DNA from 4 places in the Rhodoferax sp. GT1R46 genome. Region 3 is predicted to be linked to each of the others. Evidence: predicted binding sites of a transcription regulator. Region 3 holds the regulator's gene; each other region holds the start of a gene.

Region 1 (4,114 bases), on a different contig from region 3:
AGGGGCGCGACTATGGGCGCGGCTTCTGGAGCCAGCAGTGGCAGGGCATCAAGCGCCTTGCAGGCCGGGCCTGACGCAGAACCGCCCCGGTGCCAGAACGTTATGCTTGGCCCATGAATCTCTTTCTTGACTCCTTCTGGCGCGCAGTAGCGTACTGCCTGCACCCACGGGTGATTCTCCTTTCGCTATTGCCACTGGTTTTAATGGCCGTTCTGGCGCTGGGTCTCGGGTATTTTTATTGGTATCCCGCACTGGATTGGGTGAGCTCCCTGCTGGAATCCTCAACCGTATTCAACAATGTGTGGAGCTGGCTGGAGGGCATAGGCGCTGGCAAGGTCAAGGTCGTAGCGGGGCCGCTGATTGTTATCTTTGCAGTAACACCGGTGCTGGTGGTGGTCTCGTTGCTCGCTGTGGCAGTCATGATGACGCCCGCGCTGGTTTTCCTGGTAGCGCGAAACCGTTTTCCGAAGCTTGAGCGCAAGCGTGGTGGCTCGACATTGCTGAGTATTGTGTGGTCACTGGGATCGACCTTGCTGGCCTTGGTTGCCTTGGTCGTGTCGACACCTCTTTGGCTGGTGCCCCCCTTGATCATGATTTTGCCCCCCCTCATCTGGGGCTGGCTCACCTACCGTGTGATGGCATTTGATGCGCTGGCAGATCACGCCAGCAAAGATGAGCGTCGCGAGATTTTTCGTCGCCACCGTGGTTGGCTGTTGGGTATTGGCGTCATCACCGGTTTTTTGGGGGCCGCACCCAGCATTGTGTGGGCTTCGGGCGTACTGTTTGCCTCCATGTTCGTGATTCTGGTGCCGGTGGCGATCTGGATTTACACGCTGGTGTTTGCGTTCTCGTCGCTCTGGTTCGCGCACTTCAGCCTGTACGCACTGCAATCCCTTCGGGCTGAGTCGACTGCTAGGGCAAATGTTGCGGCTGCGCCACCTGACGCGTTAGCATTGCCGGATGACAAAGCCTCTGGACCAAACCCTATCCCCTGAACCCGCAGTCCGCTTTGGGCTGATCATTGTTGGAGACGAGATTCTTTCCGGCAAGCGAGCAGACAAGCATCTGCCCAAAGTCATCGCGTTGCTGAAGGCGCGCGGACTGCAACTCGATTACGCCCACTACGTTGGTGACGATCCCGACCGCATTACCGAAACATTGAAGCGTGCGTTTGAATCCGGTGACGTGCTCTTTTCGACCGGTGGCATCGGTGCCACGCCGGACGACCACACGCGCCAGTGCGCTGCAAGGGCCTTGGGTCTGGAGCTGGCTTTGCATCCGCAAGCTGAAGCGCTGATCCGCGAGCGTATGCAGGATCTGGCACGGGAGCAAGGCGTGCCCTGTGAACCCGATCGCAGCGACAACGCGCACCGGCTCAACATGGGCATGTTTCCGGTGGGCGCTCAGATCATTCCCAATCCATTCAACAAAATCGCGGGCTTCAGCTGTGCAGGCGCCGGGAATGGCCGCGTTCACTTCGTACCCGGTTTCCCCGTGATGGCCTGGCCCATGATTGAATGGGTGCTGGACACGCATTACCCGCATTTGTTTACCCAAAACGCCTGGATTGAACGGTCCGTGATCGTGTTTGGTGCCATGGAAGCGGCGCTCACCCCACTGATGGAGGAAATTGAAGGCACGCATGCGGTGAAGGTATTCAGTTTGCCGAGTGTGGATCACGCCGAATATGGGCGCCACATCGAATTGGGCGTCAAGGGAGAACCTGTGGCGGCTGGCGCAGCCTATGAAGCAATGCGGGCTGGCTTATTGAGATTGAATGCCCGCCTTGGCCCTGAATTGGTGCGCGAATAATTTTGCACCAACTAAGTGCGGCAATTGGGGGTCCGATAATGGTGCATTTGCTCTGGTGAAGGGCTTGCTGAGTGGGAAGCCGTCGCATGTCTTTGACATAGGGAGCAAAAAAACCATAAATCTCAGGGCAAAATAGAGCGCTTTATCAAAATAAGCTGCAATTCGGTTTTTGGCACAAAAGCTGCATTGTGGACAAGGCAATTTTTTTACAACCGTGCAACAGGAGTATTTGATGGCCAAGACCGTCGCAGACGTGATGAAAATGGTGAAAGAGAATGAAGTCAAGTTTGTTGACTTCCGCTTCACCGATACCCGCGGCAAAGAGCAGCACGTGACTGTGCCTGTTTCCCATTTTGACGAAGACAAGTTCACATCGGGCCACGCCTTCGACGGTTCATCCATCGCCGGCTGGAAGGGCATTGAAGCCTCCGACATGCAGCTGATGCCTGACGCAAATACCGCCAACATCGATCCATTCTTTGAAGAAACCACGATGTTCATGAGTTGCGACGTGGTCGAGCCTGCGGACGGCAAAGCGTATGACCGTGATCCACGCTCCATCGCCAAGCGCGCTGAAGCCTACCTCAAGGCGTCTGGCATTGGTGACACGGCGTTCTTCGGTCCTGAGCCAGAGTTCTTCATTTTTGATGACGTGCGCTGGAATACCGACATGTCCGGCACCTTCTTCAAAATCGACGAAGGCGAAGCACCCTGGAATTCGGGCAAGAAAATGGAAGGCGGCAACAAGGGCCACCGTCCTACCGTCAAGGGCGGCTACTTTCCTGTGCCACCAGTCGACAGCACGCAGGATATGCGCGCTGAAATGTCCCTGATTCTCGAATCACTGGGCATTCCCGTTGAAGTGTTCCACCACGAAGTGGCAGGCGCTGGCCAAAATGAAATTGGCACCAAGTTCAGCACGCTGGTTCAGCGCGCGGACTGGACCCAGATGCTCAAGTACGTGGTTCAAAACGTCGCGCACGCCTATGGCAAGACCGCGACGTTCATGCCCAAGCCCATCGTTGGCGACAACGGTTCCGGCATGCACGTGCACCAATCCATCTGGAAAGACGGCAAGAACCTGTTTGCTGGCGACGGCTATGCTGGTCTGTCTGACTTCGCCCTGTACTACGTTGGTGGCATCATCAAGCACGCACGTGCATTGAACGCCATCACCAACCCAGGCACCAACAGCTACAAGCGCCTGGTTCCAGGCTACGAGGCACCGGTGAAGCTGGCTTACTCGGCTAAAAACCGCTCGGCTTCCATTCGCATTCCATTCGTGGCAAACCCCAAGGGTCGTCGTATCGAAGCGCGTTTCCCTGATCCACTGATGAACCCGTACCTGGGCTTCTCTGCCCTGATGATGGCGGGTCTGGACGGTGTGGAAAACAAGATCCACCCTGGCGAAGCAGCCACGAAGGATCTGTACCATTTGCCACCCGAAGAAGATGCGTTGATCCCAACCGTTTGTCACAGCCTGGATCAGGCCCTGGACTGCCTCAACGCAGACCGTGGTTTCCTGACCAAGGGCGGCGTGTTCAGCGACAGCATGATCGACGCTTATATCGAACTGAAGATGGGTGAAGTGACGCGTTTGCGCATGGCTACGCACCCCATCGAATTCGACATGTATTACTCCCTGTAACACTTGCTGTCAATTTGGCAGCCAGACGGTGAGTTAATAGGGACGGCGAAAGCCGTCCTTTTTTTTGCAACCTATTTGCTCAATTGAAGTCCAATAAAGTCTTGAGCCGCTGGGCGCTTTATGATCTGGCCAATTTTGGCGCATACTGGCCTGACAGCCCTTGCACTTTGATGCGTGGACACCGAATGAAAACGATATATCTGATCCCCGTTGTTGCTTCGCTGGTTGCTACTTCCAGCTGGGCAGAAGAGCGCATTTACAAATGCGACAACAACGTCTATACCAACACGCTGCAAGATCCAAGGGCACAAGGCTGCAAGCCCATCAGTGGCGGCAACGTGACGGTCGTGCAATCCCAGCGCCCCAACCCTGCAACGGCTGCGCGTGCTCCAGCCGCATCACAGCCTGGTCAGCGCATCGACTCAGGCGATCAGCGCGCCAAAGATTCCGATGCCCGCATGATTCTGGATTCCGAGTTGAAAAAGGCCGAAGCGCGCCAGGCCGAGTTACTCAAGGAATACAACAACGGCGAACCAGAAAAGCTGGGCCCCGAGCACCGTAATAACCAGAAGTATGTGGACCGAATTGCGGAGCTCAAGGCCAATATCAGCCGCAACGAGAGCGATATCGCAGGCATACGGCGTGAGCTGGGCA
Region 2 (4,114 bases), on a different contig from region 3:
GGCTCCATGGACCGACTTGAGTTTTGACCTGGCCGGGGGTCTGGCGCGTCAGGCACAGGGCCAGTTCGATCTGGACTGGGCGTTCGCAACCCAGAGCCCGCAGCGCAGTGCAACAGAAACCCGCACTCCTCCAATCGATGCCGGCCTGGCGCAAGCACAATTCATCGCCAGCGGACCGGACCAAGCGGACGACACCTTGCATGCGCTGCTGGTATCGAGCTGTTTCACCGCACAAAACCGGATTCTGGCGATCACACCCTATTTCGTACCCGATGCGGCGCTGTTGATGGCACTCACGCTGGCCGCACGTCGCGGGGTCGCGGTGGACCTGGTTTTGCCACGGCGGTCGAACCATCGACTGGCCGATATGGCGCGCCACGCGGCCCTGCGCGAGCTGTCGGCGGCGGGTGCCCGCGTCTGGCTGACACCCGGGATGATGCATGCCAAAGCCATCATTGTTGATGATGAACTGGCCTTGGCAGGTTCGGCCAATATTGACGAACGCAGCCTGTTTCTGAATTACGAAATGATGGTGGCATTTTTTGACCCCACGGACGTCCAGCGATTCGCACACTGGATCGATCACCAGCGAATGGGCGCCATACCCTACCGTTCGCAGCCGCCGGGCATATTGCGCGGGCTGGCCGAGGGATCGATCCGGTTGCTGGCGTTTCAGCTCTGAGTCATCCTTCCACCTGATCGCAGGGGATGCCGGCTGGCCGGACCGGAAGCAGACCGGCGAAGCGGCTTGCATTTGGTGCGCCGCACAATTTCAGTGCCCCTGCCCAACGGCTGCAATGCCGTGATCGTTCGGCACAAAAAACCGCCTTAGCCCTCGTCAATACTGCGTATGCAGCTATAAAAACAGTAGCATATTGCATCCAGTCCATTCAGAAATCACCTGTCCAGCAACCTGGCACGCTCATTGCTTCACTCCCAACAAGACCACTGAGGGTCAACTGACAAGCTTTACCCAACGACGGGCAAGGCCTGTCAATCCGGACAAAGGCGTCCCCACCAGCACTTGGCTTCCATGAAGCGCCGTGCTGTGTGCGGACGCCTTTTTTTGTTTTTGCAACTGATGGAGCTTTGCCATGACTGATCTTCTCAAAACCAAACTCAGCCGCCGCGCCGTGCTGCAAACCGCCGCGGTGGGTGCCATTGGCATCAACCCCGCCCTGCGCGCCGCCGTGTATGCCGCAGGATCTGATGCCCCTGAGAAAACCGAGGTCAAGGTTGGCTTCATTCCCCTGACCGACTGCGCCAGCGTCGTGATGGCCTCGGTGCTGGGCATCGACAAGAAGTATGGCGTCAAGATCATCCCCAGCAAAGAGGCCTCCTGGGCTGGCGTGCGCGACAAGCTGGTCAACGGCGAGCTGGATTTCGCCCATGTGCTCTACGGTCTGATCTACGGGGTGCACCTGGGGGTCAGCGGCCCCAAGAAAGACATGGCCGTGCTGATGACGCTCAACCAGAATGGCCAGGCCATTACGCTGTCCAAAAAGCTGGCTGACAAAGGCGCTGTCGACGGTGCAGGCCTTGCCAAGCTGATGGCCCGCGAAAAGCGTGAATACACCTTTGCCCAGACCTTCCCCACCGGCACCCACGCCATGTGGCTGTACTACTGGATGGCAGCCAATGGCATTAACCCCATTACCGACGCCAAGGTCATCACGGTGCCACCACCGCAGATGGTGGCCAACATGCGTGTCGGCAATATGGACGGCTTTTGCGTGGGTGAGCCCTGGAACCACCGCGCCATCATTGACGGCATTGGCGTCACTGCCACCACCACGCAGGACATCTGGAAAGACCACCCCGAAAAGGTGCTGGGCACCACGGGTGACTTCGTCAAGAAATACCCCAACACCGCGCGTGCCGTGACCGCCGCCATCATCGAAGCCGGCCAGTGGATTGACGCCAGCCTGTCCAACAAGAACAAGATGGCAGAAACCATTGCCGACAAGAGCTATGTCAACACCAGCGTGGACGCCATCAACCAGCGCATTCTGGGCCGCTACCAGAACGGCATGGGCAAGACCTGGGACGACGCCAACCACATGAAGTTCTTCAACGAAGGCACCGTCAACTTCCCCTACCTGTCGGATGGCATGTGGTTCCTGACCCAGCAAAAACGCTGGGGCCTGCTCAAGGAACACCCTGACTACCTGGCTGTGGCCAAACAGATCAACCAGATCGACATCTACAAGCAGGCCGCTACCGCTGCCAAAACGCCCATTCCGAAGGACGCCATGCGCAGCGCCAAGCTGATGGACGGCGTGGTCTGGGACGGCAAGGACCCGAAAAAGTACGCCGACGGTTTCAAGATCAAAGCCTGAACACTTGCCCACTAGGAGAACACCATGGTCAGCGCCGTATTCCACTCGCCCCTGTCTGCTACGGCAGAGAGTCATGCTATCAAAAAAGAAGCTGCTAACGCATATTCCACGGGGGCTACAGGCATGAAAGATGCGCAAACTCCGGTCACGACCCCCGCGGGCAAGCCATCCTTCGACGGGCGCGGTCTGGTGTTGGCCGTGCTGCCGCCCGTACTCGGACTGGTCCTGCTGATTGGCATTTGGGCGCTGGTGAGCATCAGCACTTCCAGCAGCATTCCCAGCCCCTGGGAAACCTGGAAGCAGGCACTCACCATCTTCGCTGACCCGTTCTACCGCAAGGGCCCCAACGACCAGGGCGTGGGCTGGAATGTGCTGATGTCGCTGGAGCGCGTAGCGGTGGGTTTTGGCCTGGCCGCGGCGGTGGGCATTCCTGCGGGCTTTGTGATCGGGCGCTTTGACTTTTTGGGCCGCATGTTCAACCCACTGATCAGCCTGCTGCGCCCGGTCTCACCGCTGGCCTGGCTGCCGATTGGCCTGCTGGTGTTCAAGGGGGCCAACCCGGCCGCCATCTGGACCATTTTCATCTGCAGCATCTGGCCCATGATCATCAACACGGCGGTTGGCGTGCAACGCGTGCCACAGGACTACATGAACGTGGCACGTGTGCTCAACCTGAGCGAGTGGAAGATTTTTACCAAGATCCTCTTCCCTGCCGTGCTGCCCTACATGCTTACCGGTGTGCGTCTGGCCGTGGGCACTGCATGGCTGGTGATCGTGGCCGCCGAGATGCTGACCGGCGGCGTGGGCATTGGCTTCTGGGTGTGGGACGAGTGGAACAACCTGAACGTCAAGAACATCATCATCGCCATCTTCGTGATTGGCATCGTCGGACTGGTACTGGAGTACCTGTTGATCAAGGTCGCAACCGCATTTACGTTTGAAGAGGTGAAATCATGAACGAATCACTCACTACCAAATTCATCGAAGTCCAGAACGTCGAGCAGACTTTCAAAACCCGCAAAGGGCCGTTTTGCGCACTGCGCGACATCAATCTGACCATCGCCAAAGGCGAGTTTGTGGCGCTGATCGGCCACTCGGGCTGCGGCAAGTCCACGCTGCTCAACCTGATTGCCGGGCTGACGATGCCGACGCACGGCGCGCTGCTGTGTGCCAACCGCGAAATCGCTGGCCCCGGCCCCGAGCGCGCCGTGGTGTTCCAGAACCACTCGCTGCTGCCCTGGCTCACCTGCTTCGAGAACGTGTACCTGGGCGTGGAACGCGTGTTTGGCGCCGCCTCCAAAAGCACCGGTGCATCGGCAGAGAACAAGGCCCAGCTGATGGCCCGCACTGACGCGGCACTGGCGCTGGTAGGCCTCACACCCGCCGCGCAGAAACGCCCTGGCGAAATCTCGGGCGGCATGAAGCAGCGCGTGGGCATTGCCCGTGCGCTGGCCATGGAGCCCAAAGTACTGCTCATGGACGAGCCCTTTGGTGCGCTGGACGCCCTGACACGCGCCAAGCTGCAGGACGAACTGCTGGAAATTGTGGCCCGCACCCAGAGCACCGTGGTGATGGTGACCCACGATGTGGACGAAGCCGTGCTGCTGTCCGACAAGATCGTGATGATGACCAACGGCCCCTCGGCCACCATTGGCGAGGTGCTATCGGTGGATCTGCCCCGCCCCCGCAAGCGGGTGGAGCTGGCCGACAGCACCCAGTACCTGGGCTACCGCAAGGCCGTGATTGACTTTCTGTACACCCGCCAGGCGCACGTC
Region 3 (4,114 bases):
TCGCGCGCACCCGCACCAGCAATACCGCCGACTTCAATCCGTTCGCCGTAGGGCGGGTTGAGCAGCATCACCCCAGGCAACTCGGTTGGTGGCATGCGCTGCAGCGCATCGCCACCGCGAAACTCGATGACGTCGGCCACGCCGGCACGCTCGGCATTGCGCTGGGCAAAATCGACCATACGGTGCGACACATCGCTGCCGTAAATCAAGGCGCTTTGACCTGCAGCCGGCTTGACGACTGCGTCAGCCGCTTCTGATTTGATAGCAGACCAGACGTGTGCCTGAAACGGCAAATATTTCTCGAAGGCAAAGTGGCGCAGCGAACCGGGGGCGATGTTGCAGGCAATCTGCGCGGCCTCAATGGCAATGGTGCCGCTGCCACAGCAGGGGTCATACAGCGGCAGCAAGTCGCCATCGCCATCAGCCCAGCCACTGGCGGCAATCATGGCCGCGGCCAGGGTTTCTTTCAACGGCGCCTCGCCCTTGTCTTCGCGCCAGCCGCGCTTGAACAGGGGTTCGCCCGAGGTGTCGATGTAGAGCGAACAGGTTTCGGTGGTCAGGTGGGCGTAGATGCGCACGTCAGGCCACTGGGTATTGACATCGGGGCGCACGCCGTGGGCCTTGTCGCGAAAGCGGTCGCACACCGCATCCTTGATTTTGAGCGCGGCAAAATTCAGGCTGGTGAGCGGGCTGTGCTGCGCCGTCACTTCGACCTTGATGCTTTGTTTGGGTGTGAACCAGACCTCCCACGCCACATCGGCCGCCGCCCGGTACAGGTCCTGTTCGCTGCGGTAGTCGGTGTACGACAACTGCACCAGCACGCGCTGCGCCAGGCGGCTGTGCAAATTGAGCCGCATGGCGTCGCGCCAGGAGGCGCGGGCCATCACGCCGCCACGGCGCGTGAGCAGGTCCTCACCCTTCAAACCCGTGAGGTCGTGCACCTCGGTGGCCAGAAAATCCTCCACGCCCGCGGCGCAGGGGAGAAAAATTTGGAGTTGGTTCATAGGTCTTTTCTCAGCGACGCGGGCGCAATCTTGAGCCCTTCGCGGTATTTGGCTACAGTGCGGCGGGCGCAATCAATTCCCTGCTCTTTGAGCATCTCGGAAATCTGGTTGTCGCTCAGGGGCTTTTTCAGGTTCTCGGCACTGATGAATTGTTTGATGAGGGCGCGCACCGCCGTGCTGGAGGCATTGCCACCCGATTCGGTGCCCAGCCCCGAGCCAAAGAAATACTTCAGCTCGAATGTGCCAAACGGCGTGGCCATGTATTTGGCGGTGGTGACCCGGCTGATGGTGGATTCGTGCAGGCCCAGCTCATCGGCAATTTCACGCAAAACGAGGGGGCGCATGGCCAGTTCGCCGTGGGTGAAGAAGCTCTTTTGCCGCTCCACGATGGCCGTGCTCACGCGCAGGATGGTGTCAAAGCGTTGCTGGATGTTCTTGATGAACCAGCGTGCCTCCTGCAGGCGCTGCTGCAAGCCGGCGTAGCTGGCGGCGTCTTTGCCACCCCGGTGGTTGCGCAACACATTGGCATAAATATCGTGCACCCGCAGCTTGGGCATCACCTCGGGGTTGAGCATGACGCGAAACTTGGGCGTCATGCCCGGGCTGGTCTTCGCCACCGGCAGCACCAGCACGTCGGGCACCACAATATTGCGCTCCACATCCACAAAACGCCGCCCCGGCTTAGGCTCCAGCCGGCTAATCAGGGCAATCGCGTCACGCGTCTGCGCATCGGTGCCGCCGCAGCGCTGCATCAGGGTTTTGACGTCCCGGCGGGCGAGCAAGGTCATGGGCTGCTCACAGATGCCCAGGGCCACCGCCAGTACGGCCCGGCGTTCCGGCGACTCCGATTCCGCTTTGGCCAACGCCATGAGCGCGCGCAACTGCAGACGCAGGCATTCACCCAGGTCGCGTGCGCCCACGCCTACGGGCTCCAGGCTGTGAAGCAGGCCCAGTGCCACGGTGAAGTGGTGCACCAGGTTTTCGACCTGCTCTTCATCGTCCCCGGCCAGCCCGCGGGCCAGCTCTTCCAGTGGCTCTTCCAGGTAGCCATCGTCATTCAGGGACTCGATCAGAAAGCGCAGCGCGCCGCGGTCTTCTTCGCTCAGGCGCAGCCGCAATGCCTGGCGATGCAGGTGCGATTGCAGGGACTCCTGTGAGCGCGCCAGCTCGGTGGCATCCACGTCTTCGCCATCACCCAGGTTGTTCGCTTTGGCCTTGGCGTCGGTGCCCCATTCGCCATCGTCGGGTACCAGCTCGGTCGTGCCGTCGCCATCCCAACTGGGCTCATCGTCCGAAGACAGCGGCGTCGCTTCATCGTCTTTTGTGCTGCTAGCCCCCGTGGAATCTGCGTACTCAGCTATCGAATTAGGAGCATGCTCCATCTCGCGCTCCCCTTCGCTCACGGGCGTGTCGGCCTGGGGCAGACCGAAATCCTCACGCGGGGCCTCGTCCTGGGTTAACTCCAGAAACGGGTTCTCGTCGAGCATCTGCTCCACTTCCTGGCTGAGTTCCAATGTGGAGAGTTGCAACAAGCGGATGGACTGCTGCAACTGGGGCGTGAGCGCCAGATGCTGGGAAACGCGCAGTGAAAGACCGGGTTTCATTGCGCTGGCCTACATTTTGAAGTGTTCGCCGAGATACACGCGACGCACATCGGCGTTGTTCACGATCTCGGTCGGGGTGCCTTGGGCCAGCACCACACCTTCGCTGATGATGTAGGCGTGGTCGCAAATACCCAGGGTCTCGCGCACGTTGTGGTCGGTAATCAGAACCCCGATGTTGCGGGATTTCAGGAAATTGATGATGCGCTGGATTTCGATCACGGCAATCGGGTCAATACCGGCAAAGGGCTCATCCAGAAGAATGAAACGCGGACGTGTCGCCAGTGCGCGGGCAATTTCCACCCGGCGGCGTTCACCACCCGACAGGGCCAGCGCTGGCGAATCACGCAGGTGCTCCACCCGCAGGTCTTGCAGCAGGGCGGTCAGGCGCAGCTCAATCTCGGGGCTCTTGAGCGGCTTGCCTGCGTCATCGAGCTGCAACTCCAGCACGGCGCGCACGTTGTCTTCGACATTGAGTTTGCGAAAAATAGAGGCCTCTTGCGGCAGGTAACCCAGGCCCAGGCGCGCGCGGCGGTGGATGGGCATGTGCTCAATGCTTTGTCCGTCAATGGTGATTTCGCCCGCGCTGGCGCGCAGCAGGCCCACAATCATGTAAAACGACGTCGTCTTGCCCGCCCCATTGGGGCCCAGCAAACCCACCACTTCGCCGGTGCGCACGGTCAGGGAAACATCCTTGACCACCTGGCGCTTGCCGTACGACTTCTGCAGGTGCCGTGCTTCAAGCCGGCCAATGGCGGTGTCCGGCCCGGTGTCAGGGGTGCTTTCTGCGAATGGCTCCAGTAGCGCGGTCACTTGGGCGCGCCCCCCAGGGTGGTGGTGGAGCGCAGCGGGGGAATCGGCGTGGCCGGAGTGGGGGCCGCGGCGGCCCCCTCGGGTTTGGGTATCAGCATGGCGCGCACACGGCCGCTGGGCGCTGCACCGGCGGCCTTGCTGGCAGAACCATCCACAGTGAACATATCGGTGAGGTTTTCATAAACAATCAGGCCACCGGTGATTTCGTCACCCACCGTGGTGCCACGCAGGCGGCGTAGCAGGGCTTTCTTGATGAATTTGACCGTGTCTGCGCGGCTGTCGTACTCAATGGATTCGCCCTCGCCTTCAATGTATTCCTCCAGCGCCTCCCGCTTTTGACGGAAAAAGGCCAGCTTGTCGGCCGTGCCCGTCACCACGCCAAACTGGTAGCCCTCAGGGTCTTGGCGCACTTCAAGCCGGGCGCCCCGAATCACGATGGTTCCTTTGGTCAGGACGACATTCCCCGTAAACAGGCTGACCTGCTTCACGTCGTCGTACCGCAGCGCGTCCGCCTCAATGTTCATGGGCTTGCTGCGGTCCGCTTTTTCGGCCCACGACGAGGGCGCAAACCCGATACAGGTCGCCAGCAAAAACAGGAATAAATAGATGTTTTTCATAAAGGCACGAAACTTGCTCGAAAAGAGCTGTTGCCATTGTACTGAGAGCATGGCACGAATTGCGAGGCCGTCACGCTAA
Region 4 (4,114 bases), on a different contig from region 3:
GCCAAGGATGTCCTGGGCGACAAGGAAAAGCGTGCGGCCTACGATGCGCTGGCGGACCGCGTGGCCCGTGGCGGCCACGCGGGTGGCGCAGGTGATGGCTTTCAACCGCCACCCGGCTGGGACGAGGGCTTTGAATTCCACCGCGGTCCGGGCCAGGGGCCGGCAGACCATGCCGACTTCAGTGAATTCTTTTCTTCGGTGTTTGGCAAGGGTGAACAACGGGCTTCCGCGCGTCGCAGTTACCGCGCGCGCGGCGAAGACCACCACGCTGCAATCGAGATATCGATTGAAGACGCCCTCAAAGGTGCCGAGCGCGAAATCGTGCTCCGTGCGCTGGAGACCGACCCGCAGGGCCAGCCTGCATTCGTCAATCGCACCCTCAGCGTGAAGATCCCGCCCGGCGTGCACCCGGGCCAGTTCATCCGGCTCACCGGTCATGGCATGCCGGGGCAGGGCGGCGAGGCGGCGGGCGATTTGTATCTGGAGGTGCGCATTGCCCCGCACAAACTCTACCGCGTGGAGGGGAGCGACATTTATATGACGCTGCCCGTCACGCCCACCGAGGCGGCTTTGGGGGCGCAGGTGCAGGTGCCCACGCCCGCCGGCAGTGTGGTGGAGGTAACCGTGCCGCCGAATGCGCGCAGCGGCCTGAAACTGCGCCTCAAAGAGCGCGGTCTGCCCGGCAAGCCCGCTGGCCACTTGTACCTGTTGCTGGACATTGCATTGCCGCCCGCCGACACCGAGGCCGCCCGCAAGGCCTATGAACAGTTGGCACAGGCTGCACCGTTCAATCCAAGGCGCCATCTGGGCGTGGAAGGCGCGCAATCATGACTCTTTACACAACGACGACTGTCATCACCGCCACGGCAATCAGCCGCGAGAACCCGATTGCTGCGCACGAGCTGGCGCATGCCTGTGGGGCCGATCTGGACTGGGTGGCCCAGCTGGTGGAGGTTGGCATCGTGGACCTTGAGTCTCCGGCCGCTTCACCGGCGGATTGGCGCTTCTACAGCGCGGACCTGCAGCATGCGCTGGAGGCAAGTCGATTGCAGCGCGACTTTGGCGTGGGGCTGGAGGCCGCGGCGCTGATCCTGGACCTGCAGCACGAGGTGCGCAGGCTTAAGGCGGCTCTGCGGGTGCGCGGGCTGTAGCGGGTCTGCACTCGACATACAGCAGGTTTCGGATGGCCGCCAAAAGACGCACAAGCGCTATTCCGTCTACGAAGTGAATGCATTGGATGCCATGCCGGACAGGATATGACCGGCCAATCAGCATCCGACTACCCCGGCGATCAGCCCACTACTTGCTAAATTTGCTGAACGTGCGAATGCTGGCAACTGTCGCCGCCGAGGTCAATGGCAAGGTGGAAAATTCTTGGAACGCAGACCGTTACCTGAGGAAATGCCCGTTTTTTCAGGACGGTCTTCGGCTACTCAGTGGATCAAGATTACTGCCGGATATTCTTACAGTCACCGGCATCCATCAGCTTTTAGAAGAAAAAATACAGATAAATCAATGCTCGTAATTTTTGGCGCAGAACCTGCTTTGCATGATTGCGCTGAAAGCCGATTTCGCCGTTTGCGCCGCTGTCGCGGCTGAAGCAGCAGATATTTCCTTAACGAACATTGCTTGTAGATTTGAACGACCCCTTGCGCTGGAGCACGCCATGCCGCACAAATTTGCCATCCTGACAGCTCTCGTCGCCTTTCTTTACCCAATGGCACATGCTGACGTGCTGCTGTCGCAGACGCCAAACAGGCTGACGTATTTCGGGATTTCGGACACGGGAACGACCGGGCGCGCCATCGAAAATTTCACGTTGAGCACTGGCGAGTACATCAACCGCGTTTCCTGGCAGGGTTGGTATTCGAACGGCCTGTCCAACCGAATGTTGCCCAATCCCACTGCAGCGGACAGTTTCACCATCAACTTTTACGGCGACGTCAGCGCAGACCCAAATAACCCCTTCAGCCCCCCAGGCACACTCATGGCATCGATCAACGTCGGTGGAGCCAATCGCACCGTCTTTCCGGGGTGGACGTCCGTCAATGATTACTGGGCCGACCTGGGCAGCGATATCACTCTCGGTAGCGGTCGCTTCTGGATTTCCATCGTCAACGACACCATCGGTACTGCAAATGCCGACTGGAACTGGTTCGCGGATGGCCCCACCTTTCAGTCGTCGCCCTATCTCATCAACGGTGGATTTTCGAATGACAGCGGAGCCACCTACGGATTTGGTGATTTCACCTTCGCCCTGACTCTTGAGGGTGGCACCCGTCACGTGCCTGAACCGTCACCTCTTGCCTTGCTCGCACTATCGGGGCTTGGCCTTATCCTGGCGCGACGGCGTTTCGGAAAAGCGTAATCCCAGTTTGGCCTTGATCGTGCGCCCCGCATGGGCACACTTGCCGCGCAAGCGGGGCGGGTGGAAGAGGGGATGTACCGGGGTGCGGCATCTTTGCCCACTGTTTTGCCTGCGCCCGCTGGGACGACGGCCGCAGGGGTTTAATTCGATTCGGATGTTTTCAGTGCCAAGTCGAGGGTGCGCACAAACTCGTTGAGCATGATGGGTTTGGTCAGATAGTCGAAAAAGCCAAGCGCAAGACACATCTTGATGTCACGCGGCAGCGCGTTGGCACTGACTGCGATGATTGGAATATGCGCAGTCAAAGGGTCGGCGCGCAGAATTTTCATGGCGTCGATCCCGCTGATGCCTGGCAGGTTAATGTCCATCAAAATGACGTCGGGCTGATGGGCGCGCGCAAACTCAATGCCGAGATTTCCGTCCGCCGCGCTCAACATGCGCAGGTCGGTGCGCCGTGCAATGAGTTGCTCGATCAGTTCCAGGTTAGCTGGGTTGTCTTCCACATAGAGCAGCGTGCGCTTCGACGTTCCATCCGACACCTGGCGCGGCTCCGGCACCCTATGCCCGGTTTCCTGAATCTCGAACTGAGGCGCAGTCGTCAGCTTGAATTCGATCCAGAACACGCTCCCCTCCCCGAAGGTACTGTTTACGCCAATCGCGCCTCCCATCAGTTCGATCAGACGCTTGGTTACAACCAGGCCGATGCCCGTGCCTTGCACAGGGCCAGACTCCCTGCCCAGACGATTGAAAGGCTGGAAAAGCTGCGCCTGCTGTTCTGAAGTCATGCCAAAGCCGGTGTCCTGAATGCTGATGCGAATCGAATCTGGGGCCACCACAGTGCAGGCGACGACGACCGCGCCACCGGGCCTGTTGTATTTGATTGCGTTGGAAAGAAGGTTTATCAGAACCTGTTTCGTCCGGGTTCGATCGGCCTCGATGAAATAGGCCGACTCAAGCGGTGCACACGTCAGGGCGATACCGCCTTTGTCCGCTTGCGGACCAACCATGGCGAGACAGTCGCTCATTACTTCGAGAAGCGAGACAGGCTCCAGCGACAACATGATCTTGCCCGAATCGATCTGCGCCAGATCGAGAATCTCGTCGATCAGTTCCAGCAAGTACCATCCCGCGCGCAGGATCTGCTCGAGGCTTCGTTTCTGAGTCAGCGTTGGCGGTGGTGAGCCAGATTCGATGAGTTGGGCAAAGCCGAGGATCGCGTTGAGTGGCGTGCGCAACTCATGACTCATGCTGGCGAGGAACTCTGACTTCCCGAGGTTCGCCTTTTCTGCCACAGCCGTGGCACGCTCCAGTTCAGCATTTTTCTCATGCAGCAGCTGATCGAGGTGTTTGCGTTCGGTGATATCGCGGGCGGAGGCGAACACGCCCAGAACGTTACCCTTGTCGTCCCGGTAAACGGCTGCGTGATAGAGCACGTCCATGATGCCGCCCGCCGAGTGACGGATGGCAAGGGGGTAGTCGCGTACCATTCCTTCAAGGAAGGCTTTTTTGTAACCGGTGCGCGCCCTGTCGGGTTCGGTGAAATAGTCTGAGAAGTCCGTGCCAATGAGCTGCTCACGCGGCACGCCCGTTGCCTGCACAGAGGCTTCGTTCACGTCAGTGATCGTGCCTTGCGCGCTGATGGTGACCAACGGGTCCAGATTGGCTTCAATCAAACTTCGGGCGTAATGCGAGAGCGCTTCGGCAACCTCCTTGGCTTGGGATAGTTCAGTGGTCCTGGCGAGCACT

What was found. Region 3 encodes sigma-54, which starts transcription at its own class of promoters, with help from an activator protein. Its sites were predicted from a motif close to TGGCANGNAANCTGCTTT; they were not measured.
Region 1: the regulator sigma-54 is predicted to act here: its motif matches at 1,983-2,000, upstream of glnA (type I glutamate--ammonia ligase).
Region 2: the regulator sigma-54 is predicted to act here: its motif matches at 915-932, upstream of AC097W_RS02250 (CmpA/NrtA family ABC transporter substrate-binding protein).
Region 4: the regulator sigma-54 is predicted to act here: its motif matches at 1,530-1,547, upstream of AC097W_RS18380 (PEP-CTERM sorting domain-containing protein).

What each region holds. Positions count from the first base shown of each region.
Region 1 is NZ_JBWMBC010000006.1:5,481-9,594, forward strand. Features, by position in the region: gene AC097W_RS13575 (sterol desaturase family protein) at 1-74, shown strand, start outside; gene AC097W_RS13580 (EI24 domain-containing protein) at 114-995, shown strand; gene AC097W_RS13585 (competence/damage-inducible protein A) at 961-1,812, shown strand; gene glnA (type I glutamate--ammonia ligase) at 2,045-3,460, shown strand; gene AC097W_RS13595 (hypothetical protein) at 3,646-4,114, shown strand, end outside.
Region 2 is NZ_JBWMBC010000001.1:462,694-466,807, reverse strand. Features, by position in the region: gene AC097W_RS02255 (phospholipase D-like domain-containing protein) at 1-682, shown strand, start outside; gene AC097W_RS02250 (CmpA/NrtA family ABC transporter substrate-binding protein) at 1,095-2,339, shown strand; gene ntrB (nitrate ABC transporter permease) at 2,364-3,296, shown strand; gene AC097W_RS02240 (ABC transporter ATP-binding protein) at 3,293-4,114, shown strand, end outside.
Region 3 is NZ_JBWMBC010000002.1:94,128-98,241, forward strand. Features, by position in the region: gene AC097W_RS05825 (THUMP domain-containing class I SAM-dependent RNA methyltransferase) at 1-1,004, opposite strand, end outside; gene rpoN (RNA polymerase factor sigma-54) at 1,001-2,608, opposite strand; gene lptB (LPS export ABC transporter ATP-binding protein) at 2,618-3,406, opposite strand; gene lptA (lipopolysaccharide transport periplasmic protein LptA) at 3,415-4,035, opposite strand.
Region 4 is NZ_JBWMBC010000010.1:33,864-37,977, reverse strand. Features, by position in the region: gene AC097W_RS18390 (DnaJ C-terminal domain-containing protein) at 1-831, shown strand, start outside; gene AC097W_RS18385 (chaperone modulator CbpM) at 828-1,151, shown strand; gene AC097W_RS18380 (PEP-CTERM sorting domain-containing protein) at 1,550-2,368, shown strand; gene AC097W_RS18375 (ATP-binding protein) at 2,509-4,114, opposite strand, start outside.